4 regions of the Paraburkholderia sp. J94 genome follow, and region 1 is predicted to be linked to each of the others. Evidence: riboswitches for the same ligand, from Rfam matches in the RefSeq annotation. Region 1 holds a riboswitch; each other region holds the start of a gene.
What was found. Region 1 has a riboswitch for cobalamin ahead of cobG (precorrin-3B synthase). Riboswitches for the same ligand answer to the same signal wherever they lie in the genome.
Positions count from the first base shown of each region.

Region 1 (7,371 bases):
ACTGGAGTTCGCCGAGCGTCATCGTGCGCAGCGTCTCGCCGGGGCGGCCCACGTCGCGGCCCAGCACGACGCGCGTGGCGGGCGCGCGCACCGCGCGCACGATCTCCAGCGCGCGGTCCAGCTGCCACGGACGCGCGCGCGAGATCGGGTTGTAGAAGGCCATCACGAGGTCCGCGAGCGCGGCGTGATGCAGACGCTTTTCGATCACTGCCCACGGCTTCAGATTGTCCGAGAGCGAGAGCATGCAGAAGTCGTGGCCGAGCGGCGCGCCGGCCTGCGCGGCGGTGGCGAGCGCGGCCGAGACGCCCGGCACGATCTGCAACTCGACACGCTGCCAGCGCGGATCGTCGGCGCCTTCGAGCGCTTCGAGCACGGCGGCGGCCATCGCGAACACGCCGGGATCGCCCGACGACACCACGGCCACGCGGCGGCCTTCGCACGCGAGTTCGAAGGCGTGACGCGCGCGCTGCAATTCCTCGCGGTTGTCGGTGGCGTGGCGGCGCTGGCCGGGCCGCTGCGGGCCGGCCATGTCGACGTAGGTCGCATAGCCGACGAGGTCGGTCGCGTCGTCGAGCGCGGCGCGCGCCATCGGCGTGAGCAGGTCGGCGCGGCCCGGCCCGAGACCGAGCACCGTGAGCTTGCCGCGCGCCTGGCCGAGCGTGGCCGCGTCGAGCGGCGCGCGCGCGACGGCGAGCGCGATGCCGTGGGTGTCGTCGGCGTGCAGCGTGGCGTCGTCGAGCTTCAGGGCTTCGATCAGGCGTGATGCGTTGTCGTGATCGGCATCGGCGACATTGGCCGCATCGGCCTGATCGACAAAGCGCAGCGGCACATGCAGCACCGCCGCCGCCTGCGCGAGCGACGCGTCGCCCATCAGCGCGGCGGGCGCGAGCAGCGCCGCGAGCGAGGCCGCCGCGAGACCGCGTTCGTCGAGCGCGGCCTGCACGTGATCGGCGAGCCGTTCGTTCGATGCGCGCACGGCGGCCACGACGCTGCGCGGATGAATCACGAGTTGCGCGGGATCGCCGTCCCAGACATGCGGACTCACGCGGATCGCATGCGCGGCCGCCGCGTCGCGCGGCAGATCGACGTGATCGAGCCAGGGCGCGTCGCCTTCGATGCGCGTCGCGTCGCCCGCGAGCAGATCGGAAACGAAGCGCTTGCCCTGCGCGAGACTCGACAGCGCATAACCGTCGGGCGGATTGAGCAGGCAGGTGCCGAATCGCAATTCGCCGCTGGTCGTGATCGCGGGCGCGATGCCGAGCGCCGCGCCGATCTCGCGCGCCATCACGTTCACGCCGGTCAGGCCGCCGAGCAGCGGCACGACCGCGCTGCCGTCCTCGGCGAGCGCGAGCACGGGCGGCTCCGCGCCCTTGTTCGCGAGCAGCGGCGCGAGGCAGCGGATCACGATGCCCGCCGCGCACAGTGCGACGAGCGGCGTGCCGCGCCGGTACAGCTCGCGCAGATGCTCGCCGAGTTCGCTGAACGCGACGTCGCCTTGCGCGCGGTCCTGCAGCGCGTGGATCTGCGCGTGCGCGTACAGCGCCTTCACGCGCTGCGCCGTGGCGAGCGCGCCCGGCCCGAGCACGATCACGGCGGGCGGACGCAACTCGGCGTTCATGCTTGCCATTTTTCCCCCGGCACCACAAGCAGCGAAAAATACGGCGAGGCCATCGGATCGACGTCGTCGAGCGGCACGATGCGCTGGTTCGCCATGGTCGCGCGCTCGACATAGAGCGCGCGCTTCGCGAGACCGAGATCGGCGAGCACGCGGCGCACTTTCTCGAAGTTGCGGCCGAGCTTCATGATGACGGCGGCGTCCGCGTCGGCGAGACGGCGGCGCAATTGATCTTCGGGCAGCACGCCCGAGAGCACCGCGAGACTCTGGTTGCGGTACACGAGCGGCGCGCCCAGCACCGCCGCGCCGCCGAGCATCGAGCAGACGCCGGGCACGACTTCGGCGTCGTAGCGCGCGGCCAGGCGGTCGTGCAGATACATGTACGAGCCGTAGAAGAACGGATCGCCTTCGCAGATCACGGCGACGTCGCGGCCCGCGTCGAGATGCGCGGCCACGGTGCGCGCGGCGCCGTCGTAGAAGTCGGCGATGATGGTTTCGTACGAGAGCGGCGGTTCGAGCGCTTCGGTCGTGACCGGATAGACGAGCGGCAGGCGTTCCTGCTCGGGGCCGAGATGCGACTCGACGATGCCGAACGCGTTGCCCTTCTTGCCCTTGGCGACGAAGTAGGCGACCACGGGCGCGGCTTTCAGCAGCCGCAGCGCCTTGAGCGTGAGCAGCTCGGGATCGCCGGGACCGACGCCGATGCCATGCAGGCGGCCGATGCGCGGTTCGTTATTGTGTTCGTGCTCGGACATTTATTCGGTCTCCGAAGCGAGTGCGTTGACGGCGGCGGCGGCCATCGCGCTGCCGCCGCGCCGTCCGCGGACGACCACGAACGGCACGCCGAGCGTCGAACTGGCGAGCGCGGCTTTCGATTCCGCCGCGCCGATGAAGCCCACGGGCATGCCGAGAATCAGCGCGGGACGCGGCGCGCCGGCCGCGATCATGTCGAGCAGATAGAACAGCGCGGTCGGCGCGTTGCCGATGGCGACGACGCTGCCTTCGAGATGCGGACGCCACAGTTCGAGCGCGGCGGCTGAACGCGTGTTGCCGAGTTCGCGCGCGAGCGCGGGCACGGCGGGATCGTCGAGCGTGCAGATCACGGCGTTGTCGGCGGGCAGGCGCGCGCGCGTGACGCCGAACGCGACCATTTTGGCGTCGCAGAGAATCGGCGCGCCTTGCGCGAGCGCGCGGCGGCCGGCGTCGCCTGCGCCCGGCGAGAACGCGAGGTCGGCGGCGATGTCGACCATGCCGCAGGCGTGGATCACGCGCACGGCGAGTTTTTCGAGGTCGGCGGGAATGTGTGCGAGATCGGCTTCGGCGCGGATCGTCGCGAACGACTCGCGATAGATCGCCTGGCCGTCGCGGATGTAATCAGACATCGGAAAGGCTCCGGGGCCGCTGCGCGATGGCGTGCGCGGCGGCTTCGAGGGTCAGGTGGCGCGCGACGAGGCGGCCGAAACCGGCTGCGCTCGCGTCGCGTTCGTAAAGGTCGTAATGGTCCGGCGCGGCGGCCAGCAGCGTGAACGGCGCGCGATGCGCGGCGGCGCAGGAACGCTCGCAGCCGCTCAGGTGCGCCTGCACGTGCGGCGGCAGATGCGGCGCGAGGCGCAGCGCGTCGGCCTTGGTGTCGGCGCGGCTTTTCGCGCAGCCCGCCGAGCCGGTGCAGGCGATCGTGCGTGCGAGCGGATCGGCGGCATCGACGCTCAGGCCCAGCGCGCGCAGGCTGTCGAGCACGGGAATCAGCGCGTCGCGCGCGACGTGCGGCACCAGCGCGCCTTGCCACGGCGTGATGCGCAGCGTGCCGTCGCCGTGGCGTTCGGCGAGGTCGGCGAGCGCGTCGAGCGTGGCGGCGTCGAGGCGCGCGAGCGGCGGTTGCGCGCCCACGTAGCCGTCGCCGTTCGCGTGCAGCGCGTGTGCGCCCAGACGTTGCGTGAGATCGACGCGCGGGCGTCGCCATGCGGATGGCGCGTGTTCATCGGCGGCGGGCTGCGGAGCCGCGATCGCGATATCGGCGTGATGTTGCGCGGCGTCGAGCACCGCGGCCGCGCCGTGCGTGGCGACCACATCGCGCATCCGCAATTGATCGGGCGCGGCGAGATCGAGAAACGCATGCAGCAGCGCGCGGATCAGCGTTTGCACGTGCGCGGCGGCGATGAAGCCGAGCGCGCCGTCGTCGGGGCAGCCCGCGAGGCCGAAGGCGAAACGCGTTTCGCCGTGCTCGCGCGTGGCCGCGAGCCAGATATCGTGCGGATGATCGAGCGCCGCGAGCCGCTCGCCGCCGTCGATCAGCACGGCGAATTTCGGCGACAGCGCCGCGAAACGCGGCTCGTCTTGCAGCATCGCGACGAGGGGCGCGGCGAGCGCGGCGGTGTCGAACAGCGCGTGCGGATCGAGGCCCGCGAGCGGGCTCAGCATCAGGTTGCGCAGTTCGTCGGCGGCGCAGAGATTGTCGGGCGTCTGCACGCCGTTCGCGGGCCCGAGCCCGCCCGCGACGAGCGCGGCCGTGAGCGCCGCTTCCTGGCCCGCGCGCACGCCGCGCACCTGCACGTTGGCGCGGTTGGTCAGTTCGAGCGTGCCGTCGGCGAACGCGCGCGCCGCGTGCGCGATGGCGTGCGCCTGCGCGGCGCTCAGCACGCCGCCGGGCAGGCGGATGCGGCACAGCCCGCCGTCACGCGCCGCGACGACGCGCACGAGCCCCGGACACGCCGAGCGGCGCGCCTCGGCAAGCGTGGCAGGGGACGAAGCGGGCTTCGAGTCGTGATTCAAGGGACACCGTGGTTGCGTCGCGCGAGGCGGACCGCCCCGGCGCGACATGCGCTGGCGGGACGATGGCCGCCGGTACACCCCGCCCGGCATGGGCTCGCACGAACAGTCGTTCGGCCGGCAGGTCTCCTGGCTCGCAGGTCGGCGGCTGCATCGGCCTTCCCGGTAAAACCAGTGGCTCGGGTGGATGCGGTCTCGCTGCTCACAGTCGCGGGGGCGGCCACAGTTTTGCTGTGTTCCCTTTTATGCCGTCGAGGTTTTCAGGCCCGTCCGGCGCCGGCGGAAGCGGTATTATGCCCGTTTTCCAGCGCGCTCCGCGAGACGAAACGGCGCGCGCGCAACCCGAAACGGAGATCGGATGCAGGGCAGGCGGGCGTGGCTGACGGTGATCGGCATAGGCGACGACGGATACGCGGGACTCGGACGCGCCGCGCGGCGCGCGCTGTTCGAGGCGGATGTCGTGACGGGCGGCGAGCGGCATCTCGCGATGCTGCCGGCGCGCGTGGGCGCGCGCCGCGAGGCCTGGCCGCAGCCGTTCAGCGTCGCGCCGCTGCTGGCGCTGCGTGAGTCTCATAGTAACGGTCACGGGCGCGTGTGCGTGCTCGCGAGCGGCGATCCGATGTGTTTTGGCGTGGGCGCGACGCTCGCGCGCCATGTGCCGATCGACGAGATGGACGTGCTGCCCGCGCCCTCGTCGCTGTCGCTGGCGGCGGCGCGGCTCGGCTGGGCCTTGCAGGACGTGGCGGCGGTGTCGCTCGTCGGCCGTCCGCTCGACGCGCTGCGCCGCCATTTGTTCACGCGCTCGCGCGTGCTCGCCCTGAGCGCCGATGGCCGCACGCCCGCCGCGCTCGCCGCGCTGCTCGTTGCGCAGGGTTTCGGCGCGACGCGTCTGACCGTGTTCGAGCATCTGGGCGGTGCGCTCGAACGCCGCATCGAAGGCCGCGCCGATGCGTGGCAAGTCGAGGAGAGCGCCGCGCTCAATCTGGTCGCGTTCGAATGCGAAGCGGATGACGTCGATGGCGCACGCGCGGCGCAGTCCTGGACGCTCACGCCCGGCCTGCCCGACGACGCCTTCCTGCACGACGGCCAGCTCACCAAGCGCGACGTGCGCGCGCTCACGCTCGCGCGCCTCGCGCCGACGCCGGGCGCGCTGCTCTGGGACGTGGGCGCGGGCAGCGGCTCGATCGGCATCGAATGGATGCGCGCGCATGCCGCTTGCCGCGCGATCGCGATCGAAGCGAACGCCGAGCGCCAGCGCTTCATCGAGCACAACCGCAACACGCTGGGCGTGCCCGCGCTGCAACTCGTCGCGGGCCGCGCGCCCGATGCGCTCGCGGGCCTCGCCGCGCCGGATGCCGTGTTCATCGGCGGCGGCGTGACGGTGCCGGGCGTGCTCGACACCTGCTGGGAACGGCTCGCGCCGGGCGGGCGTCTCGTCGCCAACGCCGTGACGGTGCAGAGCGAGGCGGCGCTCGTCGCGTGGCGCGCGCGGCACGGCGGCACGCTCACGCGCATCGGCATCGGCGAGGCGGAACCGCTCGGGCGTTTCGATACCTGGCGTCAGGCGCTGCCCGTCACGCTCTACGACGTGCGCAAGCCATGAACGCGCGCGCGCCTCGTATTCTTTTGCTCGGCGGGACCGGCGACGCGCTGCGCATCGCACGCACGCTCGCACCCGGGCACGTCTACAGCCTCGCGGGTTTGGGCCGCGTGCCCGCCGATCTCGCGTGCGCCGTGCGCGTGGGCGGCTTCGGCGGCGCGCCAGGGCTCGCGCGTTATCTCGCCGACGAACAGATCGCGCTCGTGCTCGACGCCACGCATCCGTACGCCGCGCGCATCAGCGCGAACGCGGCGCAGGCCTGCGCCGACGCGCGCGTGCCGTACTGGGCGCTGCGCCGCGCGCCGTGGCAGCCGCAAGCGGGCGACGACTGGCGCGCCGTGGACGGTTGGGGCGGCGTGATCGACGCGCTCGCCGGGTTTGCGCGTCCGCTGTTCACGCTCGGCCGCGAACCGCTCGCCCATCTCGACGAAATCCCGGCGCATCAACACTGGACGATCCGCTGTCTCGACGCGCATCCCGGCCACGCGCGCGCCGAGGTGATCGACGCGCGCGGACCGTTCACGCCCGAAGGCGAGCGCGCGCTGTTCGAGGCGGGGCGCTTCGACGTGATCGTCAGCAAGAACAGCGGCGGGGCGGCCACCGAAGCGAAGCTCGCCGTCGCGCGCGAACGCGGCCTGCCGGTGGTGATGATGCGGCGTCCGGCGCTGCCGCCCGCGCAGCGCGAATTCGACGCGCCGCAGGAAGCCATCGACGCGATCCGCGCTTTCGTTTCTCCGCTATCTCCGCTATCTCCGCTATCTCCGCTATCTCCGCTTTATCCGATTAACCAGCAGGATTTCAACGCATGACCGTCTACTTTATCGGCGCGGGTCCGGGCGATCCCGAACTGATCACCGTGAAGGGCCAGCGCCTCGTGCGCACGTGCCCCGTGATTCTCTACGCGGGTTCGCTCGTGCCGCCCGCCGTGCTCGACGGCCATCGCGCGCAGCAGGTCGTGGACACCGCGCCGCTCACGCTCGACGAGATCGTGGCGCTGCTCGACGCGGCGCATCGCGCGGGCCACGACGTCGCGCGCGTGCATTCGGGCGATCCGTCGCTGTATGGCGCGATCGGCGAACAGATCCGTCGTTTGCGGGAACTCGGGATTCCTTATGAAATCGTGCCGGGCGTAACTGCAACGGCGGCGTGCGCCGCGACGCTCGGCAGCGAACTCACGCTGCCCGGCATTTCGCAGACGCTGATTCTCACGCGCTATGCGACCAAAACGACGATGCCCGAAGGCGAGGCGCTCGGCGATCTCGCGCGCCATCGCGCGACCATGGCGATTCATCTGGGCGTGCGCCATATCGCGCGGATCGTCGAGGAACTGCGTCCGCATTACGGCGACGATTGTCCCGTGGCCGTGGTTTATCGCGCGAGCTGGCCGGAT
Region 1 covers NZ_CAJMZH010000013.1:59,303-66,673, forward strand. Annotated here, with positions in the region: gene cobJ (precorrin-3B C(17)-methyltransferase) at 1-1,618, opposite strand, end outside; gene U4Y88_RS25990 (precorrin-2 C(20)-methyltransferase) at 1,615-2,370, opposite strand; gene U4Y88_RS25995 (precorrin-8X methylmutase) at 2,371-2,997, opposite strand; gene cobG (precorrin-3B synthase) at 2,990-4,432, opposite strand; cobalamin riboswitch at 4,483-4,677, opposite strand; gene cbiE (precorrin-6y C5,15-methyltransferase (decarboxylating) subunit CbiE) at 4,740-5,984, shown strand; gene U4Y88_RS26010 (cobalt-precorrin-6A reductase) at 5,981-6,790, shown strand; gene cobM (precorrin-4 C(11)-methyltransferase) at 6,787-7,371, shown strand, end outside.

Region 2 (7,371 bases), on a different contig from region 1:
GTGCATCGACATCGAAAATCGCGCCGAGATTGCGCAAGTCGTTATACACATCGTCGAGCGATGCGGCCGGGCGCGGCATCACGTGCGAGCACGATTCGGTGAGTTCATACGTGGCGATATTGAAGCGAGCGAGTGTCTGCGGCGTGATCGGACCGCCCACGCGCATGCCGTAATTCCAGCCCGCGACGTAAAGATCGGCGTGCGCGGCGGCGAGCGTTTCGAGCGACGGATAGCGCCGCGCGAGTTCGGGCAGGCCGAGCAGCGCGGCCTGCAACGCGGGGTCCGCCGTCTTCCAGCCGCTGATGCCCGTATAGCCCGCCATGCGCGTGCGCAGGCCGAGCGCGAGCATCATCTCCGTGAGGTTGACGTCGTTGCTCACGGCGCGCGCGGGCGCGTGCGTGAACGTGACATCGCGATTGCAGCTGCGCACCGTGACGGGATAATGGTCCGCGTGCGCGGCGGCGCTCGCGCACGCGAGCAGCAGCGCCAAGCAGGCGCCGCGCCATCGATTCATCTTCATGCGTTCGACTCCGAATGAGGGGTAATGAGCGTCACGCGCGGACCGCCCGTGACCGGATGACGATCGACGATCGCATCGACGCCGTACACGCGCTTGAGCAGCGCTTCGGTCAGCACGTGTTCCGGCGTGCCGCGCGCGACGATCTCGCCCGCGTCGATCACGAACAGGCGGTCGCAGAACGCGGCGGCGAGATTGAGGTCGTGGATCGTCGCGAGCGTCGTGATGCGCTGGCGCTTCACGAGTGCGAGCAGGTCGATCTGATGGCGCGGATCGAGATGATTGGTCGGTTCGTCGAGCATCAGCACGCGCGGCGCCTGCACGAGCGCGCGCGCGAGCAGCGCGCGTTGGCGCTCGCCGCCCGAGAGCGTCGCGAAGGGGCGTTCGCGCGCGTCGGGGAGGCCCACGTCGAGCAGGGCGCGTTCGACGCGTGCGCGGTCGTCCGCGGTTTCGCCCGCGAGCGCGCGTTGATGCGGCGTGCGTCCCATCGCCACCACTTCCGCGACGCTCAGGCCGAAATCGTCGGGCGCATCCTGCAAAAGCACTGCAATGCGCTGAGCGCTCCAGCGCGCGTTGTGTGCCCAGACGTCGTCGCCGTCGAGCGTGATCGCGCCGCGTTGCGGCTTCGCGTAACGGAACGCGCAGCGCAGCAGGCTCGTCTTGCCGCTGCCGTTCGGCCCGATCAGCCCGACGAATTCGCCCGGCTTCACGTCGATGTCGATGGCGTGCAGCAGCGCACGCGCGCTGCGTTCGCCACGTTCATCGTGCGGCGACCAGTCGAGGCCGTCGATCTGCAATAGCGTCATGATTCGGCATCCTGATGAAATGAATCAGAAACGCATCGTGGCCGTGACCCAGCCCGAGCGCGGCGCGCCGAGCAGCCATTCGCCGCCGTCGTTCTGCGTCGTCACGGCGTAGGTGCGGCTCGTGAGATTGCGCAGATAGAGCGCGAGCGTGAGATTGCGCGTGGCGCGCCACGAAGCCGATGCGTCGATCAGCGTGTAGCTCGGAATCGACACGGTGTTCGCCGTATCGCCGTAACGGCGGCCCACGTAATGCACGCCCGCGCCCGCGCGCCAACCCGGCACGAACGCCCAGTCGAGCCACACGTTCGCGGTCTGCTCGGGAATGTTGTACGGCACATTGCCCGCGCGCGACACGCTCTGGCCGTTCACGCTTTCGTTGAAGTCGTCGTAACGCGCGCGCAGGAACGAGGCGTTCGCGTCGATCGACCAGCCGCCGCCCAGTTGCAGCGCGCCCGTCCATTCCACGCCGCGCGACGACTGCTTGCCGACCTGCTGCGTGAGATCGGGATTCGACGGATCGGTGGTCAGCAGATCGCGCTTGACGATCTGATAGAACGCGAGCGTCCACGACGCGCGGCCGCCCCACAATTGCTGCTTGACGCCCGCTTCCCACTGCTCGCCGTTCGCGAGCGTGAAGTTACTGCTCGACTGCGAGAGCGTGACGAGCGAGCCCACGCCCTCGGCGCCCGTGGTGTATTGCGCGTAGAACGAGAGGTCCGGCGTGAGCGAGAACACGAGGCCGGTGCGCCAGCCCGTGTGCGCGAAGGTGCGATCGAACGACGACGCGGGACCGCTGACCGTGGCAAAAGTATCGCGGTGATAGTCGATGTGGTCGTAGCGCAGGCCCGCGACCCAGGCGAGGCGATCGGTCAATTCGAGGCGGTTTTCCGCGTATACGGACGCCTGGCGCGTGCTGGTGCGAAATTGCGGCACGGTCGGATCGGGGCTCGAAAACACGCCCGGATCGAAGCCGGATTGGGGCACGATCGACGAACCGTCATAGGGAGAATTACTGGTGTCGAGAAACGAAATCGCGTTGAAATCCGCGCCCACGACGAGTCGGTCCTGACGACCGAGCACGCGGCCGTCGAAGGTCGCGTCGAGCGTATCGCCGATCTGCCGTTCGTGATGCAGGATTTCGAGGTAGTCGCTGCGCAGCACGTTGCCGTCGCCCATCAGCGTGTAGCTTTCGCTGTCGCGCCAGTGGCGGTTCGTGAGCAGATAGTAAAGCTGGTTGCGCACGATGATGCCGCGCGCCGCGCGCCATTGCGTGTTCAGGCGCGTCCACTGGTCGTAATACGCGATCGACGCATTGCCGACGTTGTAGTTCTGGCGTTCGAGCGCGGGATCGAGTTGCCCGTCCGTCACCGGCACGCCGAAATAGCGCGCGGGCAGTTGACGCCCGTAGTCGTAATCGAGCGTGAACGAGAGACGCGGATTCACGTCCAGACGCAGCGCGCCGCCGAGCGCGGTCGTGTGCGATTCGCCGCGCGGCAGCCAGCCGTTGTTGCGGTCGTCGGCGAGATAGAAGCGGTAGGACAGCATCGGGCCGAGCGCGCCGGTCGTGTCGAGCGCCACGCGCTTTTCTCCGTAGCTGCCCGCGCCGAGCTGGATCGTCGTGGCGTAGTCGCGTTGCGGCGCTTTCGGCACGACGTTGATGACGCCGCCGATGCCGCCTTCGCCGTAGAGCACTGAGGCCGGGCCGCGCAGCACTTCGATGCGTTCCGCCGACCACGTGTCGAACGGGAACGACACGGTGCCCGCGCCCGCGTACATGCGCAGGCCGTCGTAAAGTGTGGTGACCGATTCGGGGCCGCTGAAGCCGCGCACGGAGAGCGAGGTGCCGCCGTTGCCGGGCGCGGCGTCGGTGGCGAAACCGGCGGCGCGCGTGACGGCCTGGGTCACGTTGTTGTCGCCGCGCTCGGTGAGTTGCGCGCTGCCGATGGCTTCGACGCTCGCGGGCGTGTCGAGGCTGGAGAGGCCGAGGCGGCTGCCGGTGGTGAGCGGCGTCGCGAGATCGGGTTTGCCGGATGCGGCCTTCGTGGCGGACGCGGCGTTCACGCGCACGGCGGGCAGCGTGGCGTTTGACGATGGTGTGCTGGCGTCGGGGGACGAAGCGGTCTCGCCGTCCGCGAAAGCGTGAGCCGCGTGGGCGAGGCACGAGCAGGCGAAGGCGCCGCGCACGGCGAAGCGCCGCGCGCTGGAAAGCGGTGTGGATACGTCCATTCTTGTTCGGTGCGGTGTTGTTATGCGAGGCGTGCGAGGCGCGAGCGCGCACACAGGCCCGCGTCGAAGCGATCGACGCGAAAGCGAAAAACAAAAAACAGAAAGCGGAGGCGCTGAGCCTGGCGGATCTAGGCGATGCCGATGCCGACGCGCGATACCGCGCGACACGTGCAACACGTGCAACACGTGCAACACGTGCAACACGCGAGCGAATGGACGCTTGAGACGAGGGACGAGCGGCGAGCGAGCGCGCGCCGCGAGACGGCCGGTGCAGTCATGCTGATTTCTCCAGGGGTTTCGCGCCCCGAAAGTACGGTTGATGAGTGCCGATGCCCAGGTCTGACTTTCGGCGCGAAGGCCGATCACAGTGGCGCGACCGTGCTGGATTTGCACCAGCTTCCGGGCATGACGAAACGGAATTGTAAGCCACGCGGCCCGCCCGTTGACCTGTTTCCTTCGTTGCCCGTTTTGTCTGCGATGTTATAACATAACACTCAATAAGACGGACACCCCGTTTCCCCACACTCGTCGAAGGAGTCATCCGATGGATTCACGCTTGCCGGTTACCGTGCTGTCCGGCTTTCTGGGCGCGGGCAAGACCACGCTGCTCAACCACATCCTGAACAACCGCGAAGGGCGGCGCGTCGCGGTCATCGTCAACGACATGAGCGAGGTGAACATCGACGCGGCGCTCGTGCGCAACGGCGGCGCGGAACTCTCGCGCACCGACGAAAAGCTCGTCGAGATGAGCAATGGCTGCATCTGCTGCACGCTGCGCGAGGACCTGCTGCTCGAAGTGAACCGGCTCGCGCGCGAAGGGCGTTTCGATCAGCTCGTGATCGAATCGACGGGGATTTCGGAGCCGCTGCCGGTGGCCGAAACCTTCACGTTCGCGGACGAAAGCGGCCAGAGTCTTTCGGACGTCGCGCGTCTGGACACGATGGTCACGGTGGTCGATGCGTTCAATTTCCTGCGCGATTACGGCTCGCAGGACAGCCTGCAGGCGCGCGGCGAATCGCTCGGCGACGAGGACACGCGCACGGTCGTCGATCTGCTGATCGAACAGATCGAGTTCTGCGATGCGATCGTGCTCAACAAGGTCGATCTGATCGACGACGCGGCGCTCGAACGGCTCATGGCGATCCTGCAGCGGCTCAATGCGCGCGCGCGCATCGAGGTCGCGGAGTTCGGCCGCGTGCCGCTTGACCGCGTGCTCGATACGCGCCTGTTCGATTTCGAGGAAGCGTCGAAAGCGCCGGGCTGGCTCGCGGAATTGCGCGGCGAGCACACGCCGGAGACCGAGGCATACGGCATCGCGAGCTTCGTGTGGCGCGCGCGACGGCCGCTGCATCCGCAGCGTTTCTGGGCGCTGATCAATTCCGAGTGGCCGGGCGTGGTGCGCTCGAAGGGCTTCTTCTGGCTCGCGAGCCGGCCGACGCACGCGGCGTCGTGGTCGCAGGCGGGCGCGGTGTGCCGTCACGGCATGGCCGGTTTGTGGTGGGCCGCGGTGCCGAAGCATCGCTGGCCGACCGACGCGGAATCGCTCGAATTCATCGAAGGAAACTGGGACGCGCATGTCGGCGACGCGCGCCAGGAACTCGTGCTGATCGGCATGGAGATGGACGAAGCAGGCTTGCGCGCGCGGCTCGACGCCTGTTTGCTCAGCGACGCCGAAATGGCCGAGGGGCCGCAGGCGTGGATCGCGTATAGCGATCCGTTTCCCGCGTGGGACGACGGCGCGGAGGACGAAGCGCGCGACGCCCACGAAGTGCAGGGATAAACCGCGCGCGCTTGATCGTTGGATTGATCGTCCGCTCAACCGTCCGTCGAGATCGTCACGCTTTCCCACGCGCCGATCTCCTGCTCCAGCGCCGCGAGTTTGCCGCGCACGAGGCCGAGCGCATCGCTGCCGAGCAACAGATGCGCGGGCGGCGTTTCGGCTTCGATCGCGGCGAGCATCGCGCGCGCGGCCTTGTGCGGATCGCCGAGTTGCTTGCCGCTCTTTTCCTCGCGCGCCTGGCGGATCGGATCGAAAATCGCGTCGTAGTCGGCGATCGAACGCGGCGTGCGCATCATCGAGCGGCCCGCCCAGTCGGTGCGGAACGAACCCGGCGCAACGGCCGTGACCGCGATGCCGAGCGGCGCGACCTCCTTGCCGAGCGCTTCGGAAATGCCTTCTAAAGCGAATTTGCTGCCGCAGTAATAGCTGATGCCCGGCATGGTGATGTACCCGCCCATCGAGGTGATGTTCAGGATGTGGCCGCGCCGCTGCGCGCGCATGAACGGCAGCACGGCCTTCATCATCGCGACTGCGCCGAATACGTTCACGTCGAACTGCTTGCGCAATTCCGCGAGCGGCGATTCTTCCATCACGCCCTCGTGGCCGTATCCCGCGTTGTTCACGAGCACGTCGACGGGGCCGACGCTCGCTTCGATGTCGGCGATTACAGCGTCGATCGCGTCGAAGTCGGTGACGTCGAGCACGCGCGCCACGGCCTGCGCGTGCAGCGCCTCGAAATCGCGCTGAGCCTGCTCGCTGCGCACCGTGCCGACGACGCGATGGCCCGCCGCGAGCGCCTCCTGCGCGAGCGCGCGCCCAAATCCGCTGCTGACGCCCGTGATGAGCAGAGTTTTGCTGCTTGCCATTTCCGGTTCTCCCGATTCGTGACTGGAACGTGCATACTAGTCTTATGAATCGGACTGATTAAGCCAGAATCCGGTAATTTTCTTGCCTGAAACTATGAATGCGAAACGTGCTTCTTCTTCCCGTCAGGCCGCCGCGAACAGCCAGGACCGCATGATCGCGTTGCTGCACGCGCTCGCGCCCGACGAAGGCTACAACCTCACCGCGCTGCCGAGCGTGCGCGTGCTGCGCTCGAACCGGCCGCTCGCGCGCACGCCGGTGCTCTACGATCCGGGCATCGTGATCGTCTGCCAGGGCCGCAAGCGCGGCTATTTCGGCGATCAGCTCTATCTCTACGATGAGCGTCATTACCTGGCCGTTTCCGTGCCGGTGCCGTTCAATATGGAAACCGACGCGAGCGAGGCGCGCCCGCTGCTCGCGCTCTATCTGCACCTCGATTTCACGCTGGCCGCCGAGCTGGCGATGCAGATCGACCGCGAAGGGCCGGCGGAACCGGCGCAGGCGCCGCAAAGCATGATGTCGACGCCGATGGACGACGCGATGCAGGCATCCGTGTTGCGTTTTCTCGAAGCGATGCATCGGCCGCTAGAAGCCGCCGTGCTCGGGCCGAGTCTGCTGCGCGAACTGTATTTCCGCGTGCTCACGGGCGCGCAAGGCAGTTCGATGCGCGAGGCGCTGGCGATGCGAGGGCAGTTCGGGCGCATCGGCAAATCGCTGCGGCTGATTCACGCCGGTTATGCGCAGGCGCTCGACGTCACGCAACTGGCTGAGGCGGCGGGCATGAGCGTGCCGAGCTTTCACAGTCACTTCAAGACCATCACGCAGGTCTCGCCGATGCAGTACGTGAAGTCGACGCGACTGCATCAGGCGCGTCTGCTGATGGTGCGCCAGGATCTGACTGCGGAGGCCGCGTGTCACGCGGTGGGGTATACGAGCGCGTCGCAGTTTAGCCGCGAATTCAAGCGTCTTTTTGGTTTGACGCCAGCGGCGGAAACGAGGCGCATGCGTGAGAGTTTTGCGATTCCTGAAGCATTTGATGATGCGGTGTTTGTTTCGTCGCATTGAAACGCGTGTTTCTCGCTGGGCGGCATCGGCGCGCGATTGTCGAGAACGCGGATTCTTTCCACGCTTTCTCGACGGATGCGAAGGAAAAGCGCGCGTGGATCACGGGATTTTCG
Region 2 covers NZ_CAJMZH010000005.1:471,063-478,433, reverse strand. Annotated here, with positions in the region: gene U4Y88_RS13285 (ABC transporter substrate-binding protein) at 1-520, opposite strand, end outside; gene U4Y88_RS13280 (ABC transporter ATP-binding protein) at 517-1,323, opposite strand; gene U4Y88_RS13275 (TonB-dependent receptor) at 1,348-3,549, opposite strand; adenosylcobalamin (AdoCbl) riboswitch at 3,829-3,977, opposite strand; gene zigA (zinc metallochaperone GTPase ZigA) at 4,094-5,329, shown strand; gene U4Y88_RS13265 (oxidoreductase) at 5,365-6,195, opposite strand; gene U4Y88_RS13260 (AraC family transcriptional regulator N-terminal domain-containing protein) at 6,347-7,258, shown strand.
Region 2: linked by a shared signal. The riboswitch ahead of U4Y88_RS13275 (TonB-dependent receptor) and the one ahead of cobG (precorrin-3B synthase) in region 1 are both predicted to bind cobalamin.

Region 3 (7,371 bases), on a different contig from region 1:
CGGTGCCGCTGCCTGCGGGCATGGGCGTCGAGGCAGCGGGCGTGGTCGAGGCGGTCGGTCCCGATGTGGCCCACGTTGCCGCTGGCGATCGCGTCACCTACACGGGCTTTCTGAACACGCTGGGCGCGTACAGCACCGAACGCCTGATTCCGGCCGCGGCGCTCATCAAGCTGCCCGATGCGATTGCGTGCGAAACGGCTGCGGGCATGACCATGCGCGGCCTGACCGCTGCATATCTGCTGCGCCGCATTCACGACTTCAAGCCGGGCCAGTCCGTTCTGCTGCACGCGGCGGCCGGCGGTGTCGGCCTGATCGTGTCGCAATGGGCGAAGCTGCTCGGATTGACGGTGATCGGCACGGTGTCGAATGCGCGCAAGGGTGAAGTGGCCCGTCAACACGGTTGCGAACATGTGATCGACTACAGCCGCGAGGACGTCGCGAAGCGCGTGCGCGAGCTGACCGATGGCATAGGTGTGGATGTCGTGTTCGACAGCGTCGGCAAGGATACTTTCGAAGGCTCGCTCGATTCACTCAAGCGTCGCGGACTCATGGTGTGCGTCGGTACGGCGTCGGGCCCGATCGCGCCGTTCAATCCGCAAATCCTCGCGATGAAGGGTTCGCTGTATTTGACCCGCCCGGCGCTGGCCGACTATATCGCCGATCCGGCGGAAAAGAACGCGCTGGCCAACGAGCTGTTCGCGCACGTGGCCACGGGCCGTATCCAGATCGAGTTGAACCAGCGCTACGCGCTGGAAGATGCCGTGCAGGCGCATCGCGATCTCGAATCGCGCAAGACGACCGGCTCGTCGGTCTTCGTTATCTGAGGAGGCACGTTGTGCGAGTCGAACCTTTGACCTGCGCGATCGGCGCCGAACTGACGGGCGTGCATCTCGCCGATGCGATCCGCGACGACGGCCTCTTCGCCGAGATCCGCGCGGCGCTGCTCAAGCATCGCGTGCTGTTCCTGCGCGATCAGAACATCACGCGCGCCGAGCACGTGACCTTCGCGCGGCGCTTCGGCGAACTGGAGGATCATCCGGTTGCGGGCAGCGACCCGGAGTATCCGGGCCTCGTGCGCATCTACAAGAACCCGGAGCAGCCCAACGACCGCTACGAAAACGCGTGGCACTCGGACGCGACCTGGCGCGAAGCGCCGCAGTTCGGCGCCGTGCTGCGTTGCGTGGAATGTCCGCCCGTTGGCGGCGACACGATGTGGGCCAACATGGTGCTCGCCTACGAGAATCTGCCGGAGCACATCAAGACGCAGATCGCGGACCTGCGCGCGCGGCACAGCATCGAGGCGAGCTTCGGCGCCGCCATGCCGATCGAGAAGCGGCTCGCGCTGAAGGCGCAGTTTCCCGACGCGGAGCATCCGGTCGTGCGCACGCATCCCGAAACCGGCGAGAAGGTGCTGTTCGTGAATGCGTTCACCACGCATTTCACCAACTATCACACGGCGCAGCGCGTGCGCTTCGGGCAGGACGCGAATCCGGGCGCGGGCGATCTGCTGCGTTATCTCGTCAGTCAGGCCTATATTCCAGAGTACCAGGTGCGCTGGCGCTGGCAGCCGAACAGCATCGCCATCTGGGACAACCGCAGCACGCAGCACTACGCGGTGATGGATTACGCGCCTTGCCATCGCAAGATGGAGCGCGCGGGCATTATCGGCGACAAGCCTTACTGAGCGCGCGGGAGAGTGCATCGTGACTGTCGATACGACACCGACCATCCTGATGGTCCCCGGGCTGCGCGATCACGTCGCCGAACATTGGCAGACGCTGCTCGAACGCAAGCTGCCCAAGGCGGCTTCGGTGCCGCCGCTCGAACACGACAAGCTCGGCTGCGCGGCGCGCGTGGCCGCGCTCGACGCGGCGCTGGCGAAGATCGAAGGGCCGGTGATTCTCGTGGCGCATAGTGCGGGCGTGATGATCACGGTGCACTGGGCGCAGTGGTGCCGCCGCCAGATTCACGGCGCGCTGTTCGCCGCGCCCGCCGATCTGGAAACGCCGTTGCCCGCCGGGTATCCCGCGATGGACGCGCTGGCCATCAATGGCTGGCATCCGCTGCCGCGACAGGCGCTGCCGTTTCCGAGCATCGTCTGCGCGAGCCGCAACGATCCGCTCGCGTCGTTCGAGCGCGTGTCGGCCATGGCGGACGATTGGGGCAGCCGTCTCGTCGACCTGGGCGACGTCGGTCATCTGAACCCGGCCTCGGGTTTCGGCGACTGGCCGATGGCGCAGTTGCTGATCGACGAACTGGTCTGAAAACACACGTCGTTGACGGCGTGACGATATGGTTTTTAATTTGGATTGCTGATTAAAGGTGGGGCGCATGCAACGTGAAATTCAGATCGGCACACTCGACGGCCTCGCGCCGGGCGAGCGCAGATTGGCCTTCGTCGACGGGCGCAGCATTGCGATCTTCAATATCGAAGGCACGCTCTGCGCCATCGACAACGCGTGCCCCCACAACGGCGCAGCACTGGCCGGAGGCCAGCTCGAAGGCAGCGTGCTGCGCTGTCCCGCGCATGGCCTGCGTTTCGACTTGCGCACGGGCCGCATGGCGGGGGCTGGCGGACTGTGCCTGACGACGTTCCCGGTCGAGGCCGTAGACGGGAGATGGAGGGTCTGCATCGACGACCCCGTAGCGCCCGGCCCGGCGGCTTAGCCAGCGCCGAAAGCCGGATCTGAACCTGAGAGACAAGCAGTTATATTTCCCACAATAACCCCAAGACCTACGGTGCCGCCACGACAGCGCACGCGGATGTTTCTGGAGGAGACGACGAAATGAAAGTGAAGTTGAGCAGCCTGGCAGCGTTGGCCTTGTTCGCCACGGCCGCCCATGCGCAGTCGTCGGTCACGCTGTACGGCGTGATCGATAGCGGATTCCTGTACCAGAGCACCTCGGCGGCTACGTTCCTGCCTACTGCGAAGAACCAGGGGCATACGTATCAATTGAAGGACGGGGGCATCTATTCGAGCTTCTGGGGCATGAAGGGCAGCGAAGACATTGGCGGCGGCTACAAGGTCAACTTCAAGCTGCAAGGAACGTTCAACAGCGCGACCGGCCGGTTCGGGCTCTCCGATACGCCGGGCACGACCGCGATCTTCAACCAGTTCGCGACGATCGGGGCATCGGGGCCGTTCGGCACGTTCGACGCCGGCCGCCAGATCATCCCGATGATCTACGCGATGGCGGAGACCGACGTTCGCGGCGCGCAGTATTTCGGCAGTATTCTCACGGCCTGGCTGGGCATGAACCAGGCGGCGGGCTGGACCGGCACGAGCACGAATGCGCCGATCGGCGCGCTGTACGACAGCAATGCGCTCGTCTATACGTCGCCGAAATTCCATGGCGCGTCGTTCGCGCTCGAATATGCGCCGGGCGGCGTGGCAGGGCATTTCCAGGGCGGCACGCGCGAATCGGCCGTGCTCAAGTATTCGAACTATGGCCTGAATCTCTCGGCGGTTTACTACAACGGGCACGACACCAATCCGTTTCCGTTGACCTATCCGGCCGCACCGGCGGCCGCGGCGACCGGCGTGGACAACAATCGCTTCTACTACTTCGGCGCGATGTACACGATCTCCGGGTGGTCGGTGTCCGGTTCCTATGCAATCGGCAGGAATCCTGAGAAAAGCAATCTCGTCGACTACGAAATGGCATCGGGCGGTATTGGCTACCAGTTCGGCCCGCGCTTCAAGGTCACGTCCGGTTTCTACTACCTGAAGGACCGCAATCACTCGGCGAATCATTCGACCGAAATCGCCATCGGCGCCGAATACAACCTGTCCGTGCGGACCAAGGCCTATGCCCAGGTCGGCTACGTGGACAACAAGGGGACGATGAACCAGACCATTATCTACGGCGCGCCGGTTGCGCCGGGCGTCTCGACCACGGCGGCCATGATCGGCCTCCGGCACAACTTCTGATCCAGCCATGCTGATCAAGCGGAGCAAAAAACTGATGAAAACATCCACGGTATTCGGGCTGGCGGCGGCCTCGATCGTCGCGATCTCGCTGAGCGCGTGGTCGCAAACGCCGGCAACGGCCAGTGACGCGGCGGTCGCCGCGTCCGGCGCCAGCGCCAGCGCGCCGACGGGCAGGAAAGCCGATCGCGCGCTGCGCAGGAAGGTCTATGCGGAGATCGTGAAGGTCAAGGAGATTCGCGCGGGCGATATCAGCGTGAGCGCGAAGGATGGCGCGGTGACCTTGAACGGCACCGTGACCGACGCGGCGCAGATTCCGAAAGTCGAAGCGATTGCGCGAGGCGTGCCCGGCGTCGTGTCGGTGACCAACAAACTGACGGTGAAGAAGCCGTTTGGCGGCATGTGACGCGTTCGTTCGCGTGACGTCGTAGTTGGGTCATGGCTGTGGCGGGGAATGTCCTCGCCACGGCCTTTTTTTATGGCTTGTCGGACTGCGGCGCCACCAGGTCGTCATAGCCTTTCAGGCGATAGATCACAAACGACGCGACCCACGAAAAAATGAACACGCCGATGATGATGAAACCGAGGTTGTTGAAGTTGTCGTTGAGGCTGCCGATGACGTCCCAGAAGCCGCCTTTCAGGTTGAAGTGGTCCGCGAGCAGTCCGAGCGTTTCGATGCCGCCGATCAGCACCGCCACCGCGACCGAAACGAGCGTGATCGTGAGGTTGTAATAGAGCTTGCGGATGGGGCGCACGAAGGCCCAGTCGTAGGCGCCGAGCATCAGGATGCCGTCGGTCGTATCGACGAGCGACATGCCCGCTGCGAACAGCACGGGAAACACGAGCACCACGCCCATCGACACGCCTTGCGCCGCCTGGCTCGCGGAAATGCCGAGCAGGCTCACTTCGGTCGCGGTGTCGAAGCCGAGTCCGAACAGAAAGCCGAGCGGCAGCATCCACAGCGGTCGCGAAACGAGACGAAACAGCGGGCGGAACAGACGCGAAAGCAGGCCGCGGCTATTCAGCAGCAGATCGAGATCGTCGTTGTCGTAACGCTCGCCGCGTCGGACCTTGCCGAACGCGCGCCACACGCCGCGCAGAATCACGATGTTCATCGCGGCGATCAGAAACAGAAACAGCGCGGAGACGCTCGTCGAGATGACCCCGCCGATATCTTTCCAGGCCTCGAAGCGGCTCTCCAGCGCCGCCGCGGTCGCCGCGACGGCGATCGCCACGAGCAGCACCACGGCCGAGTGGCCGAGCGCGAAGAAGAAGCCCACGGAGACCGGACGCTGGCCGTCCTGCATCAGCTTGCGGGTGACGTTGTCGATGGCGGCGATATGGTCGGCGTCGACGGCGTGCCGCAAGCCGAATCCATAGGCGAGCAGGCCGGTGCCGAGCAGCAGCGGCTGGGCGTGAAAGGCGATGAAGGCCCAGATCCATGCGCCGATATTGAATACCGCGAGCACGACGTAAATGCCGGCGACGCGGCGGCGAAGGGCTCCCGGCGCGGCGGCCGTTTCGAGAGCGATGGACATATGACAGTTCCTGAGGTCGGGGCTGTCCTGCAACGGACCACCGCACGAAGCCGTGGTTTGCGCATTGGGACACCCCGCCCGTTGCGGCTGCATGGACCTCGGTCGATGGCAGGTCTCCTGGCTTGCGGGTCACGGTTCGTATGCCGGCCTTCCCGGTTTCCCAGTGGCGCTCAATGGCACGAACTCGCCGCTTACAGTTGCGGGGGCAGCCGCAGACTCGACGCCGGGCGTCGTCACTGCGTTCCCTTTTGATCCCGTTGCCGGGAACCATCAGTGCGCAAGGGTAAAGGGCGGAGGGGCTGCGCGTCAATTGCGAGGGGAGAAAAAAGCGCCTGGTCGGCTCGATGAATCGATGTAAAAGCGGTCGAATTTATCCTGCGCTGCCGTGATCTTTCGCCGTGTTAATCGCCCAGAATTCTCAGATTTTATTTCTGTCAAATGCGCGTTTCTGCTTGAGTGGGCTTAACGTTTTATTCACGCGACAAGGTGTAAATGCCGCATCGCTTGAAACAATACCCTTGAATCACTGTACTCATTGCGATCTCCCGTAACTGTGCCCGTTGGCATTGTGCCCGCTTCGATATATTTCGGCGGGCATATCGACCCGGTAATCGGGTTGAGCATGCGGAGCGTCATTCCGCCGATTCAATCACGCCTTGTCTGGCTGAATCGGTCGAATGCCACGGTATCAAGTTGGTAGAAGGCTAAAGCAATGAATAACAGAAAGATCATCCTCACAGTCGCGGCGGGTTGTATCGGCACAGCGGCCCATGCGCAAAGCAGTATTGCCCTTTACGGGCTGGTGGACGCCGGCATCACCTATGTCAACAATGCGGCGACGTCGTCCGGTCATGACAGCCTGGTTAAATATGGCGATGGCGTGGCGCAGGGCAGCCGGTGGGGGATTCGCGGGTCGGAGGATCTCGGCGGAGGTACGAAAGCGATCTTCGTTCTCGAAAGCGGGTTCAGCAGCGCGGATGGATCGTCTGCGCAAGGCGGCGCATTATTCGGGCGCCATGCCGCGGTCGGCATTGCTCAGGCGGGCGTTGGAACGCTGACGTTCGGCCGTCAATACTCGCTCTCCGATGAATATATCGGCGGGAATTACACGATGGGTAATCAAACCGTTGCGGGGAACTACGCGTTCCATATCAACGATCTCGACCAGCTCACCGCTAGCCGCATTAATAATTCGGTCAAGTTCAGCAGCGCAAATTATGCCGGTCTGCAATTCGGCGCGTTGTATGGTTTTTCGAATCAGGCCGGCAGCTTCGCCGGTACGCCGACGACCACGGTCGACGGCGTGAAAACGCAAGGCTCGTCGAGCACCTATAGCTTTGGCGCCAACTATGCAGCGGGGTCATTCGCAGCGGGGGCGGCCTATACGAATATCCGATATCCGAATGGCGCGAGCCCGGCTTTCAGTGTCAGTGTGGCGAACGTGGATACGGGTGGTCTGCGCGATCTGCAGACGTTCGGTGTCGGGGCGCGCTATCGACTCGCGCGCTTTACCGTGTGGGGTAACTGGACACGCACGTGGCTTTCGACGCTCACGAATACGGCTTCCACGTTCAATAACTATGAAATCGGCGGGAAATATGCCATTAGCCCGGCGTTGAGCGCGGGCGTGGGCTACACGTTCTCGCAATTGAGCGGCCAATACGCCGGCCGCTGGAATCAGATCAATACCGCCCTGGATTACGCCTTGTCGAAGACTACTGACGTGTACGCGGTGGGCGTCTATCAACGCGCATCGGGCAGCAACTTCATCGACGGCAAGTGGGTTCCGGTCCAGGCGGAAATTGGATCGAGCACGAGTTTCATCGGCAATTCGGGGACGGGCGCGCGCAGTCAACTCGCTTTGCGAATCGGTTTGCGCCATAAGTTCTGATCGTTCCGATTAG
Region 3 covers NZ_CAJMZH010000001.1:188,276-195,646, forward strand. Annotated here, with positions in the region: gene U4Y88_RS00840 (quinone oxidoreductase) at 1-824, shown strand, start outside; gene U4Y88_RS00845 (TauD/TfdA dioxygenase family protein) at 836-1,684, shown strand; gene U4Y88_RS00850 (RBBP9/YdeN family alpha/beta hydrolase) at 1,734-2,264, shown strand; gene U4Y88_RS00855 (Rieske (2Fe-2S) protein) at 2,332-2,667, shown strand; gene U4Y88_RS00860 (porin) at 2,787-3,932, shown strand; gene U4Y88_RS00865 (BON domain-containing protein) at 3,967-4,335, shown strand; gene U4Y88_RS00870 (HoxN/HupN/NixA family nickel/cobalt transporter) at 4,406-5,467, opposite strand; cobalamin riboswitch at 5,557-5,754, opposite strand; gene U4Y88_RS00875 (porin) at 6,180-7,358, shown strand.
Region 3: linked by a shared signal. The riboswitch ahead of U4Y88_RS00870 (HoxN/HupN/NixA family nickel/cobalt transporter) and the one ahead of cobG (precorrin-3B synthase) in region 1 are both predicted to bind cobalamin.

Region 4 (7,371 bases), on a different contig from region 1:
GGCCCGCGCGCGGTCTGCGCCGCGATCGCGCGCCGCACACCATCGACGGCAAGCTCGGTTTCTACGCGATGGATGCGGGCGCGCCGATCACGGCGGGCACGTGGGACGCGGTCGAGGAGTCGGCCAATCTCGCGCTCACGGGCGCGCAGCGCGTGCACGACGGCGCGCACGCCGCGTTCGCGCTGTGCCGCCCGCCCGGCCACCACGCGGGCCGCGACGTGATGGGCGGCTACTGCTACCTCAACAACGCGGCGCTCGCCGCCGCGCATTGGCTCGCGCAGGGCGCGCGGCGCGTGGCGATCCTCGACATCGACTATCACCACGGCAACGGCACGCAGTCGATCTTCTACGACCGCGACGACGTGCTGTTCGCCTCGCTGCACGCCGATCCGCTGCTCGACTATCCCTATCTGCTCGGTCACGCGGACGAAACCGGGCGCGGCGCGGGCGAAGGCTTCAATCTGAACTATCCGCTGCCGTGGGGGACGGACTGGGCCGCCTACGCGCAGGCGCTCGATCACGCGGGCGCGCGCATCGCGGGCTTCGGCCCCGACGCGCTCGTGGTCTCGCTGGGCGTCGATACCTTCGAAGGCGATCCGATCTCGCGCTTCAAGCTCCAATCGGCAGACTTTTCGCGCATCGGCGCGCGCATCGCGGCGCTCGGGCTGCCGACGCTATTCGTGATGGAAGGCGGCTATGCGGTGGAGGAAATCGGCGTGAACGTGGTCAACGTGCTGTCTGGTTTCGAGGAGCACGCGGTGGCGCGCACGGAGCGCTGAGCGGGCGGCCGGCGGATGGCTAGCGGGCGGAAAGCGGGCGCAGCGGCCACGCGAAGCATCGGCAGGGTTCCGGCAAGCGGCCCAGGGCGGGTATGATCGAATCCCGTGCAAAACTCTTGCCTGATCCGCTTATGAATTCTCCCGCCGAAGGTTCCTCGCCGCGCGCGCTGCGCGCGCTCACGCCGCTCGAAGCGCGCATCGTCGGCGTGCTGATCGAGAAGCAGCATACGGTGCCCGACACCTATCCGCTCTCGCTGAACTCGCTCACCTCGGGCTGCAACCAGAAGACCGCGCGCGCGCCCGTGATGAACGTCAGCGAAGCCGAAGTGCTCAGCGCCATCGAAGATCTCAAGCATTTGAGCCTCGTGTTCGAAGGCAGCAGCAGCCGCGTGCCGCGCTTCGAGCACAACCTGAACCGCGTGCTCGGCGTGCCCACGCAGGCGGTCGCGCTGCTCACGGTGCTGCTGCTGCGCGGCGCGCAGACGGCCGCCGAACTGCGCCTGAATTCGGCGCGTCTGCATGGTTTCGCGGATGTGTCGTCGGTGGAAGCGTTTCTCAGCGAACTCGCCGAACGCGAACCGCCGCTCGTCGTCAAGCTGCCGCGCGCGCCGGGCGAACGCGAGAGCCGTTGGATGCATCTGCTCTGCGGCGAAGTCAGCCTGAGCGTGCCCGCTTCCTACGCGGGCGAGCGCGAAAGCGTGCCGGATGGCAGCGTTTCGTCGGAGGATTTCGAGGATTTGCGCGCCGATCATCAGCGTCTCGCCGATGAAGTCGCGCGCCTGCAACAACTCGTCGAACGCATGGCCGGAGAACTCGGCATCGCGATCGACAAGCTGGAGCCGTCGGAATAAGGCATCAACTAAAGCACGCACGATTGATTCGACATCCGAACCAATCGTGCACGCTTGAAGAAGCGGCGCTTACTGCGCCTTGCGCGCCGCTTCGATAATCACGTCGGCCACCTGCTGCGGCTGGCCCACCATCGCCACGTGGCTCGCGTTCACGTGCGTGACCTTCGCGCCGATATGCTCGGCCATCTTCGCCTGCAATTGCGGATCGATCATGCGGTCGTGCGACGGAATCACAAAGTACGACGGACGGTCGCGCCACGCGGCCTGATCCACCTTCTGGTCGATACAGCCCGAGAACCACGGCGCCTGCGTGGCCGCGATCAGGCGGCGCTGGGCGACCGGCAGATCCTGCGCGAAATCGTCGAGCACGGCTTCGGTCGAGAGCGTCAGATAGCCCGCCGAATCCTTGCGCAGCGCGTTGGCCCACACGGGCGGCGGCAGTCCCTTCGTGATGTCGCTGATCGACTGGCCGTCGTCGGGCGCGAATGCCGCCACGTAGACGAGCGCCTTCACCTTGTCGTCGTTGCCCGCTTCGCTGATCACCATGCCCGCCCACGAATGGCCGACCAGCACGACCGGGCCCTTCTGCTGCTCGATCACACGCTTCGTCGCGGCGGCGTCGTCGGCGAGCGAACTGAGCGGATTCTGCACCGCCACCACATGCAAGCCGCGCGCTTCGAGCAGCGGAATCACCTTGTCCCAGCTTGAGCCGTCGGCGAACGCGCCGTGCACGAGCACGATGTTCTTGCCTTGCAGATCGGGCGAGATCGCGGGCTGCGCGGGCTGAGCCGCGTGCGCGGCGGGCAGCGCAAAGAGTCCGCCCAACAGGCCAGCGAACGCGAGGGAATTGCGAAGGAGACGAAGCATCGTCGAACTCCGTGGAATGAGTGTGGAGGAAAAGAAGGAGGCCGAAGGCGCGCGCGAACGCGGCGCGCCTCGCGGCGGCGTGGGCATTACGAGTGGGCGTAGATCGGTTCGAGGCCGACTTGATCCGCTTGCGCGCCCGAGAAGTCGTGCAGCGTGGCGTGCGCGGCCTTGACGCGCGAGCCCGAGGCCGAGCTGCCGCTCGTCACGCCGCCGAACGAGGTCTGCACGGCGTTGGCGTTGGCGTTGGCATTGGCATTGGCTTCATGCGTCGGCGCGTTGGCCGAGGCGACGTCCTGGCTCGCGGCGATGCGCGCCAGCGCCGCCTGAAGGTGAACCGGGTACTGGTTGTTGTCGCTCGACTGGCGATAGCCGGCTTGCTGAAGCTGGACCAGTTCCGCGCGCACCTGGGCGCGGGTGAGGCCTTGCTGGGCCGGCTGGGCGGCGAACGAGAGCGCGGGAACGGCAACGACGGCGGCAGCAACGAGGGTACGAACGAGGTTCATGATCAATCTCCAGTCGATGAGTGAGTGAGTCGGTCGGCGCACTGTTGTCTGTGTTCAACCTTGCGTTGGAGATATTTGAACCGCTGGACGTATCTGGCTTGTTTCCGTCGTCCCCCTTTATTGCAAGCGAGTTTTTCCCGCGGCGGCGCAGATACATTGCGGTACAAAACCGCGCGCCGCCGCGAGACGTTTCAGAACGTGTATGTGATCTTGCCGAAGGCCGTGCGGCCCAGCGAGTTGTAGCCGTAAGCGGTCGAATAGTCGCGATTGAACAGGTTCGAGAGCGTGGCCGAAATCGCCAGATGCGCGTTCACCTTGTACGAGGCGCGCAGATTCACCGTGGTGTACGACGGCAAATACGTGGTGTTGAACTGATCGTCGAAGGTCGAGCCGCCGTAGAGCAGCGAAACGCCCGTGCTCAGCGCGTGCAGATGAAACTCGTCCCACGTGTGATCGATGCTCAGGTTCACGGTCTGACGCGGGCGCCGGTTCAACCAGGTCTGATCGCTCACGTCCTGCGGATTGAGGATGCCCACCGCGAGACTGACCGGCGTGTTCGCTCCGAGCGTGCCCTTGTACGAGAGATCGAGGCCCTGAATATGCGCGCGGCCCACGTTCACGGGCAGAAAAGTCTGCGAATCGTAAGTGATGAGATCGTGCACGCGCGTGTCGTAGAGCGCCGCCGTGAAGGTGCCGATCGACGTCGTCGCGTCGAGCGCGACTTCGACCGTATCGCTGCGTTCGGGCTGCAGATTCGGATTCGCGTAGCCCGGATAGTAGAGGTCGTTGAACGTCGGCAGACGGAACGCGTTGCCGTACGAGACGCGCGCCGTATAGACCGGCGTGATCGCCCACGCGAGCGCCGCGTTGCCCGTGTTCACGCTCTGCCCCTGCACGATTTCGTGGCGGCCCGCGAGGAACAGCGTCCAGTCGCCGAGCATGACCGACTGATGCATCGACACGGCGGAGTCGTTGCGCGCGGGCAGCCCGTCCGGCACTTCGACGGGCAGATACGCCTGCTCGCGCGTGAAGTCGTAGGCGAGCTTGGTCTCGCCCGAAAGCGCCTGCCCGAACAGCGTGTGGCCGGTTTCCTGATGCGTGATCGAAGTCGAGCTGCTCAGGCGCGTCGAATCGAACTCGTCGGTCGGAATGCCAGGATCGTTCGCGTAGATGAACTGGCGGTCATACGCGTAACCGAACGACTGATCGAACTGCGTGGTCGGCGTGATGTCGAGATGGAACGCCACGCCCGTCGTGAGCTGATGATCGCGCTGGCGATCGGCGTAACCCGCGTTGTCGTACGAGAGATCCGACTGGTGATAGAGCGCGAAGGTCGAGATCGACCAGTTGTCGCGCGCATAGCCGAGGCGCGCGTCCAGATCCTGCGCGTGATACGGATTGCGGCCGTCCTCGTGGCCGTAGGCCCACGGCTTGGTCGCGTCGATGCCCGCCGTGTTGTAGTCGTGCAGGCCGAGCGAATACGTGAGCCCGCCGAGCGCCGCGAGCGGCCCGCTCGACGGCACGGTGCCGGAAGTGCGCAGCTGCGTGTCGAAGGTCTTGTTCGAGCCGCCGCCGAACGACACCGTGGTCTGATTCGGCTGATTCGAGGCGTGGCGCGTGAACAGCTGCACGACGCCGCCCACGGCATCCGCGCCGAACGAGGCGGCAGCCGGGCCCGAAATCACTTCCACGCGGTCGAACGCCGAGGTCGGCAGATCGGCCCACGCGGCCGTGCCCGTGGTCGCCGACCCCACGCGGATGCCATCGATGAACACAGCCACCTGATTGGCCGCCGAGCCGCGAATGCTGACCGAAGCGGTCGCGCCAGGACCGCCGCTCTGCGACACGCTCACGCCGGGCAGCGTGGCGAGCGCCTGCGTGATGCTCGGGTCGATGGGGTCGAGCCGGTCGAGATCCGCGCGCGTGAGCACCTGGGTGCTGGCGTAGCGCTGATCGAACGATTGCGGCAGATGCTGCGTGTCGCCGACGACGAGAATGTTCGGCAACGTTGCGTCGGCCTGGGTTGGTGCGGCGCCGGGTTCAGCGCCTTGTTCAGCGCTTTGTGTGGACGTTTGCGCATCGGCGCACTGCCAGGCGCAGGCGGCCACGGCGGTCGCGAGAACGAATTGACGATACTTCATGAGCAGACAGATCCTGAGGTCGAACTGTCCTTGCAACGGGCGGCCGCGCGGGCGGCGCGCGCGCATCGGGACACCCCGCCCTTTGCGGCTGCTTGGACCTCGGTCGATGGCAGGTCTCCTGGCTCGCGGGTCGCCGCCCGATGCCGGCCTTCCCGGTTTCCCAGTGGCCTTCGCTGGCATGGACTCGCCGCTCACAGTTGCGGGGACAGCCGCAGACTTCCGGCGTGCGCCGTTCGCGCGCCGTTACTGCGTTCCCTTTTGATCCCGTCGCCGGGAACCATCAGCGCGCGAGCGTAAAGGCGGTGCGTTCGGCGCGTCAACCTCCGCTGTGCCAGGCGATGCGAAAAAACGTCAGATGCGCGTCGCGGCTTTCATCCCCGTATTCATCGGCTCATTCGAGCGGAAATCCCTGCTTGAAGGTCTGACGCAGGAAATCGGCGAACAAGGTCACGGCGCGCGGCACGTGCGCGCCATAGGGCCGCACCACGTGCAACTGCGACGCGAACGCGCCCACCGGCCGCCACGCAGGCAGCAGCACGACGAGCTTGCCCGCCTGCAACGCGGCCTGCGCGCTGAAATCGGGCAGCAAAGCGATGCCCAGATGTTCGAGCGCTGCGTCGCGCAGCGCCTCGCTGTTATTCGCCGACACCGGCCCGTTCACGGTCACGTTCACACGCGACTGCTCGGCGCGGCGGCCCGTTTTCTCGAACGACCACGCGCCCGACCCGAGCGTGCGCGGATAGTAAAGACAGTCGTGCTGCGCGAGATCGGCGGGCGTTTGCGGCGTGCCGCGCAGCTTCAGATACGCGCGCGTGGCGACGATCACCGAGCGCGTATCGCAAAGCTTGAACGCCACATGCGTTTCCGGCACTTGCGCGCTGTGGCGAATCGCGAGATCGAAACCTTCGCTCGCAATCGACGTGAGCCGGTCGGAGAGTTCAAGCTGCACGCGCACCTCGGGATTCGCGCGCGCGAACTGCGCGAGGCGCGGCACCAGTTGCTGACGCGCGAATGCCACGGGCGCGGTCACGCGTACCGTGCCGCGCGCGATATCGGCCATTTCGCGCACGCTCGCGAAACTCGTGGCGATGCGCTCGAACTCCGCGCGCGTGTCCTCGACCAGCCGCAATCCCGCCTCCGTGAAGCGCACGCTGCGCGTGGTGCGCTGCACCAGCGCGACGCCCGCCACGCGTTCCAGTTCGGCGATCCGCTGGCTCATCGCGGCCTTGCTCACGCCAAGGCGCGCGGCGGCCGCCGTGTAACTGCCCTGCGCCGCCAGCACATTCAGCCAGTGCAAATGGGTCCAGAGTGCTTCGACGTTCTGCGTATCCACGAAAAGACTCCTGCCCCGAATACTCAACGATGCGCCGATGATAGCACCGCGCCTGCGCATCTTTCAGCGCTGCGCACTGCGATTGTTCACAGTGGAAAACAATCAATTCAGCCGCCGTGTCTTTGCAGACGCCGGGCGGCTCCGTACACTGGCCGTCACAGTGATGCTCAACCGACACTCAATAGCGAGGAGATGACATGCAGGCCTTCACCGATTCCGCGGACGTGGTCAACTACATCGGCGGCAAGCGCGAACGCGGCGCGGGCGACCGCACGCAGCCCGTCTTCAATCCGGCGACGGGTGCGGCCGCGCGCCGTCTCGTGCTGGGCGAAGTCGCCGATGTCGACGCCGCCGTCGCGAGCGCGAAAGCCGCGTTCCCGGCCTGGCGCGACACGCCGCCGATCCGCCGCGCGCGCGTCATGCTGCGCTTCCTCGAACTGATGAACCGCCACAAGGACGAACTCGCCGCCATCATCACGGCCGAGCACGGCAAGGTATTCGCCGACGCGCAAGGCGAAGTCGCGCGCGGCATCGACGTGATCGAATTCGCCTGCGGCATTCCGCAACTGCTCAAGGGCGACTACACCGAGCAGGTCTCCACGGGCATGGACAACTGGACCGTGCGCCAGCCGCTGGGCGTGGTCGCGGGCATCACGCCGTTCAACTTCCCGTGCATGGTGCCGTGCTGGATGTTCCCGGTCGCGCTCGCGGCGGGCTGCACGTTCGTGCTCAAGCCGAGCGAGCGCGATCCGTCGGCCGCGCTGTTCATGGCGCGTCTGCTGACCGAAGCGGGCCTGCCGGACGGCGTGTTCAACGTCGTGCAGGGCGACAAGGTCGTGGTCGACGCGCTGATCGCGCATCGCGACGTGAAGGCCGTGAGCTTCGTCGGCAGCACGC
Region 4 covers NZ_CAJMZH010000015.1:116,708-124,078, forward strand. Annotated here, with positions in the region: gene U4Y88_RS28375 (histone deacetylase family protein) at 1-779, shown strand, start outside; gene U4Y88_RS28380 (YceH family protein) at 911-1,630, shown strand; gene U4Y88_RS28385 (alpha/beta hydrolase) at 1,700-2,497, opposite strand; gene U4Y88_RS28390 (DUF4148 domain-containing protein) at 2,584-3,000, opposite strand; gene U4Y88_RS28395 (TonB-dependent receptor domain-containing protein) at 3,192-5,141, opposite strand; cobalamin riboswitch at 5,232-5,438, opposite strand; gene U4Y88_RS28400 (LysR family transcriptional regulator) at 5,533-6,474, opposite strand; gene U4Y88_RS28405 (CoA-acylating methylmalonate-semialdehyde dehydrogenase) at 6,672-7,371, shown strand, end outside.
Region 4: linked by a shared signal. The riboswitch ahead of U4Y88_RS28395 (TonB-dependent receptor domain-containing protein) and the one ahead of cobG (precorrin-3B synthase) in region 1 are both predicted to bind cobalamin.